Regions from separate parts of the Schleiferilactobacillus harbinensis genome, predicted to be linked through region 1. Evidence: predicted binding sites of a transcription regulator. Region 1 holds the regulator's gene; the other holds the start of a gene.
The links. Region 1 encodes NrdR, which represses ribonucleotide reductase genes. Its sites were predicted from a motif close to ACACNATATATNGTGT; they were not measured.

Region 1 (3,420 bases):
GGCTGATAATTCGGATCGGCCCAGGCCGGTTGTTTCGTTTTCGGCGTCACTGTGCCCCGACGGTAGTTACTGCGGCCAGGCGCTGAGGTGTTATTTCTCTGCAAGAATTCGCGGATATGGGCAAAAGCCTTTTCCGGCGTATCGATATGATTGGACAGCCAATCGTTGGCCGTGCGATCCATTGAATTTTGATTAACGATTTGATAATTCGTTACCAAGTAATGGATCAGCACGTTCACCACACTATCCGGCAATGCGTGGCGCTGGGTCAAAGACATCACCGTCTGCGGCTCAAATTTACCGATAATCGTGCCGAGACGCTGGTGCTGCCACTGCAGGAAATCTGCTGGCGCAAGCCGCTGCGCTGCATCTAATACCTCCGCTTCTGTTGGCGGGGTGCGCGGTTTGGTCGGAGCATCCACCGCGGGTACTGGCGCCCCTTGGGTCAAATACTGCTTGCGGGCCATGGTCCGCAGGCGCTGCGGTTCAAGCCTATTGGTCATGATGTTTTTGCTGGCTTCAATCAGTTGCGCCATGCCGATTTCGTCAATTTTATAGAAATCGTGCAGGGTGAAAATAAGCTGGGCATTCTCCTCCAACTGGTCGCGGTTGATCTGGGCGGGCATTAACTGCTGAGCCAGCAAGTCCCAGTCAAAGCTAGCCAATTGGGCTGCGCTGTAACGCGGCCGCGCACTAGTCGCCGCCTGAGTCGTGCGGGCCGCGGGCGTTTGCCCCTTCGCGAGCAGCGATTCGACTTCCGACGAAAACACGGTCGTGAAATCCTGACTCACATTCGTGTACCCCGTCCGGTCAAAACTTTGCTTTTTAAAATGCTGGCGGATCTGCTCTAAACGATGATCCCCGACCTGTTCCCGCAAAAACTCGGTGAGCAGCGGTTCGTGGAAAAACTCCTGAGGCGGCAATGGAGCGTGCAGTTCATACACGTAATATGTCCCGATCTGGTCGGTTTTGCGGTATGACTGTACCAAATCCAAAGCCTCCAGCTTGCTGCGGGCGACAAAGAAAGTCGTTAAATCTTCCCCCAGCATGGTGATCAGCCAATTGTGGGGCAGGCGATCCGACAGAACCATCGGCTGACTAGTACTGTGCACCAAAGTTTGCAGAATATGGTATAGCGCAAAGCCCACCGCGCCGGTGAGCGGTTGATAAAGATACGTCAGCAGTTCTTCTGAATACGCGCTCAGATAGTCCGCTGACGTCACGAGGAAACCATCTTGAGGCGACAGGCTGCCGATATTGGCGACTTGGCCGTTCATTTTTTATTCCCCTTCTCCGCTTTCTTCGGCGGAGTATCCGGATTCGGATGGTGGTTGCCCCGCTGCATCATTTCCTGTAATTCTTTCATGAACACATTCATATCCTTGAACTGCCGATAGACACTGGCGAAACGAATATAGGCCACGTCGTCGATGTTCGACAGGCGGGTCATCACAGCTTCCCCAATATCCTTAGAAGATACTTCGTTTTCGCCGGTTTCCCGTAATTGGCGTTCCACCGCGTCCACGAGGGCGGTCATTTGTTCCATGGTCACGGGCCGCTTCTCCGCCGCGCGAATCACGCCCTTCAGTACCTTTTCCCGGTTGAACTCTTCCCGGGTGCCGTTCTTTTTGATGACCAGCAGCGGGGTCTGCTCGACGCGTTCAAAGGTCGTGAACCGATAACCGCAGTTTTCGCATTCCCGCCGGCGGCGAATCGCCCGGTTGCCATCAGCCGGTCGAGAATCAATAACCCGCGAACTATTGTGGTGACAGCGGGGACAAAGCATAGTCATTCCTCATTTCTTAACGTGTGGGTAATACCGATTTGGGCCAGGATCTGCTGCACTTGGGGATAGAGGGCCGCCAAGGGACCGGTATTGTCAGTGACAAAATCGGCCCGGGCGCGTTTTTCTTCAATCGGCAGCTGGGCAGCGATGCGGGCATCAGCGTCCGCCGCCGACAGCCCGTCCCGCTCCATCAGCCGAGCCTTCTCCAGGGCCGCCGGTACATAAGCCACCAATACGCCGTCCACCATTGCAAGATAATGACCGCCCTCGTAAAGCAAGGGAATATCCAAGACGATCAGCGGTGCTTCCGCAGCCCGGTACCGGTCCAATTCGGCCTGAATCGCTGCCCGAATCAAACCGCCGTTCAGCTGATCTAATTTGTGCCGCTGGGCTGGGTCGTGAAACACGATCTGCCCCAGGGTATGCCGGTTCAAACTGCCGTCTGGATTGAGGACACCGGCACCAAAGGCTTCTTTGATGCGGGCCAAGCCCTCGCTTCCGGGCGCCACGACTGCGTGGGCAATGGCATCCGCGTCCACGACGGGATAGCCCCACTCTTTGAAAATCTGGGCCACCGTGCTCTTCCCGGTCGCGATGCTGCCCGTGAGGCCAAGCACGTAACTCATGGTTAATCTGCCTTCTTTTGCGGAAGCTTTTGGCAATGGGGACAGAAATGTGTCCCCCGGCCAGCCACTCGAATTTTGACGATCATTGTACCACAGCGTTCACAGGGTTGTCCTTCCCGGTCATAGACGTGCAGGGCGTTTTGAAAATCCCCTGTTTGTCCATCCGCGCCCACAAAGGAATGGACGGTCGTCCCGTGGGCGGCGATGGCCTGCTGCAATTCGGCGATGATCGCGTCATGCAGGCGGCGGATCTTCACTGCGGAGATCTCGTCCGCCGGTGTCAGCGGATGGATCCGGGCCAGCCACAGCACTTCATCCGCATAGATATTGCCTAATCCTGCCACAACGGTCTGATTCAGCAAAATACCCTTGATCGCCGCGTGGCGCTTGGCCAGCGCCTGTTTCAGATAATTCACGGTGAACTCTGGGCTGAACGGTTCCGGTCCCAAGTCCCGCAGGCCGTGGACCTGATTTTCGGCGCCGGTGGGTACCAGCGTCATTCGGCCGAACTTCCGCATGTCGCGGTAACGGAGCTGACTGCCGTCAGTGAAAGTGAAAATCACATGGGTAAAGCGTTCCTTGGGCGCATTGGCGGCGCCGTAAGCATATTTGCCCTCCATCCGCAAGTGGGAAACCATCGTCCGGTCGCCGCTGAAGCGGAAAAGCAAATACTTGCCCCGGCGATCAACGCCGGTGATCGTGCGGCCAGTGACGGCGGCTTGAAAGGCGGCTAAATCGCCGCCGACAATTTTTGGCCAGTCGCTGCTGACGGAGCGCACCGTTCGGCCGATCACCGTGTCCGCCAAACCGCGGCGGACCGTTTCCACCTCCGGTAATTCTGGCATTGTGTCCCAGACCCCTTTCTGTTCAGTTACTTCACATCATACCAGGTATCGCCGAAACTGCTGTCCACTTTCAGCGGTACTGCTAATTTTACGGCCGAATCCATGATTGACGGCACGAGCTTCTCCAGAATTGGGATTTCTTCCCGCGGTGCTTCAAAGAGCA
Region 2 (3,420 bases), 910 kb from region 1:
GACCACATCGCAGGTTTCCGGATCATGGTTGCCGCATTCCGGGCATTCGTAACCCTTGGCGGTCGCCTTGAATTCACCCTTGAAACCGCACTTGAAGCATTGGTCAATGGGGGTGTTGGTCCCCAAATAACCGATCTTGTCATAGGCATAATCCCACACGGCTTCCAGCGCCTTGGGGTTCTGCTTCAAATTCGGGTATTCGCAGTAGTGGATGAAGCCGCCGGCACTGTACTGGGGATAGTCCTTTTCAAAATCCAGCTTCTCAAACGGCGTAACTTTCTTCCGCACATCGTAATGGAAGGAGTTGGTATAGTATTCCTTATCCGTGATGTCCTTGACGATGCCGAACTTCTTCCGGTCGTCCCGGCAGAACGTATCAGTCAGGGATTCACTGGGTGTGCCGTAAACGGAGAAGTGATAGCCGTATTCTTTTTCCCAGGCTTTGCAATGGTCAGCCATGGACTTGACGATGCTGACCGAAAAGGCCTTGGCCTCAGGATCGTGTTCCCAATTGGGACCATAGAACACCGTGCCGACTTCATACAAGCCGATGTAGCCCAAAGAAACAGTAGCCCGGCTGTTGCGGAACAGAGAGTCGACAGTATCCGTGGACGCTAAGCGGTGCCCAAACGCGCCGTACTTGTACAGGATCGGGGCACTCTCCGGGGTCGCTTCTTTCGTCCGCTGGACCTTGTAGACCAAGCCTTGTTTGCAGATGTTCATCCGTTCTTCGAAGATCTCCCAAAACTTCTTTTGATTGCCCTTGGATTCCATGGCGATGCGGGGCAGGTTTACGGTGATCACCCCCAGGTTCATCCGGCCGGCATTCACTTCTTCACCGGTCTTGGGATCTGTCCAGCCTTGCAGGAAGGAGCGGCAGCCCATGGGTGCCTTGAAGGAACCGGTCAGTTTCTTGATCATGTCGTAGGACAACACATCCGGGTACATCCGCTTGGTGGCACACTCAATGGCCAGCTGCTTGATGTCGTAGTTGGGATCGTCGGGGTGCAGATTCAAGCCCTTCTTTAGGGTGAAGACCAGCTTCGGGAAAATGGCCGTGCGTTTTTCTTTGCCCAGACCCAAGATCCGGATCTTCAAAATATCCTTCTGGATCTCCCGTTCGATCCAACTGGTGCCCAGGCCAAACCCAACCGTCACAAACGGCGTCTGGCCCTGGGTTGAATACAGGGTGTTGACCTGATATTCCAAGGTTTGCAAGGCATCATAGATGTCCTTGCGGGTCCGTTCCTTAGCGAAGGCCTCTACCTTGGCCGGATCGTCGGTGAGCTCGCGGGCTTCTTTCAAATGCTTCTGGTAGTTCTTCTCCGCAAACGGCGCCAGCACTTCGTCGGTCCGGTCGCTGGAACAGCCGCCGTATTGGGATGAAGCGACATTGGCGATGATCTGAGTCATTTGGGTGACCGCCACTCCGATACTGTGCGCCGGTTCCACTTCGGCGTTGCCGATGGCGAAGCCGTGGGTCAGCATATATTTGAAATCAATCAAACAGCAGTTGGTTTCAGCCATGTAGGGCGTGTAATCCAAATCGTGCCAGTGGATGTCACCGCGGACGTGGGCATTAGCCACCGCCTTGGGCAGCATCTTCAGACCGATCGCCTTGGCGACGGCCCCAGCGGTCAGATCCCGCTGGGTCGAAAAAACCCGGCTGTCCTTGTTGGCGTTCTCGTTAACGACGGTCTTGTCTTTGCTTAACAGCCGGTCGATCTGGAAATTGACGTCCCGCCGCTGCTTGCGCTTCAGGTCTTGTTGCAGGCGGTACTGGGTGTAGCTTTCTGCCCAATCGTACTTGCCGTCATTGATCAAGGATTGCTCCACGATGTTTTGAATCTCAGAGATTTCGACGTCAGCCGTATAGCGGTCCTGAATTTTTGCCGTCACATCATTGGTGATGTCATCGATGGCATTCGTATCCGCTGGGGACAACTTCCCCACGCTTTGGGCGGCCTTCGTAATCGCCGTTTGAATTTTACTCGCGTCAAAATTGACGATGCGGCCGTCGCGCTTCTTAATTTTAGTCGTAACCGTGTGTACCTCTAACATCGTGGCTCACTCCTTCTTGCAATCCACCACATGTCTGGCCGACCGTACCAGCGATCCGTTCCCAGCCACATCATGTAGTGGTTATGAATTATGATACCACGATATATAGGGGGAATGCACTGAAAACCCAAATGAAAATTACGTACTGAACAGGCTGAAAGCGGTCCAGTATAATCAGTGCAAGGTCTCGCGGGGCTTGATAAATTCTTCGGTATTCTTCTAGTTAAAACGAATTGTATACAGCCAGATTGTGCAGTGCTGAATTGCTGCCAACACCATTGCATGTGGGTCGCTGCAAGCATATTGCTTGTTGCGCCGCGGATTTCCGGCTAAACTGACCCCAAAAAGGAGTGACCATTAATGAAAGCATTCGGTTTTACCCAAGGCGGCGGGCCCACTGCCTTGCAGGAATTCGATATTGCCGCTCCGCACCCGGCCAATGATCAGGTTTTGATTGACGTTGCCGCCATCGGCCTAAATAATCGGGAGCGCCTTTCCCGGGAACAGGGCAGCTTAGGCGGTCCGACGATTCCCGGCCGGGACGCGGCCGGCATTGTGACCGCCGTCGGCAGCAATCATGCAACCTTTCAAATCGGCGACCGGGTCGTGGCCCATGTCCAGCAAAGCTATGCCGCCCAAGTCACCGCATCGGTACGCAGCACGGCCAAACTGCCCGCACAGCTCAGTTTCACCACCGCGGCTGCACTAGTGACGCCCGGAGTCACGGCCTACCGCATTGTCTATACCTTTGGCCGCATTCGAGCCGGTGAAACAGTGATTGTCAAAGGGGCTTCCGGCGGCGTGGGGTCTCTAGTCGTCCAGCTGGCTAACCAGGTCGGGGCGACCGTCATCGGCGTAGCCAGTGCTCGGAATAAACTGCTGGTGGAAAAATTGGGCGTGGATCGCTTTGTCGCTTACGATCAAGCGGACATCAGCACCGTCCTTGCCGCCACCGCCGACATTGTCGTCAATGTGGCGATGAATGGCGCCGGCGGCGACCAGGACGTGGCCATGGTCAAACCCGGCGGCCGCATCATTTCAGTCAGCCATCGCTCCCCGCGGTTGCCCGCCGGCATCACCTTCCAGCATACTTATCCCGGGGATGACACCGACAGTGCGGCCCTGCCCCAGCTGGTCCAAGAAGCCGCGGCAGGTCAGCTGACGGTGCCGATTGATCACGTGTTTCCTTTCACTCTGGCGGGATTTGTGGCCGCCCATGAAGCATTAGACAGCCAGCACACCGGCCGGATCGTCGTCGCCAAAGAACTGCCCACGTTATAATAAGTTAAAAAGGGGGAATTGCTGTGGATCAAGTTTTTATTTTTGTCTTGATGCTGGCTGCCGTGGTTGTGGCCAACG

Region 2: a site for NrdR is predicted at 2,127-2,142, ahead of nrdD (anaerobic ribonucleoside-triphosphate reductase). Genes of this name have one in related genera too.

Annotation. Positions count from the first base shown of each region.
Region 1 is NZ_CP041364.1:544,396-547,815, reverse strand. It holds gene FMM01_RS03040 (DnaD domain protein) at 1-1,277, opposite strand, end outside; gene nrdR (transcriptional regulator NrdR) at 1,274-1,786, opposite strand; gene coaE (dephospho-CoA kinase) at 1,789-2,412, opposite strand; gene mutM (bifunctional DNA-formamidopyrimidine glycosylase/DNA-(apurinic or apyrimidinic site) lyase) at 2,415-3,257, opposite strand; gene polA (DNA polymerase I) at 3,284-3,420, opposite strand, start outside.
Region 2 is NZ_CP041364.1:2,923,839-2,927,258, reverse strand. It holds gene nrdD (anaerobic ribonucleoside-triphosphate reductase) at 1-2,061, opposite strand, end outside; gene FMM01_RS14455 (quinone oxidoreductase family protein) at 2,422-3,342, shown strand; gene FMM01_RS14450 (cation:proton antiporter) at 3,366-3,420, shown strand, end outside.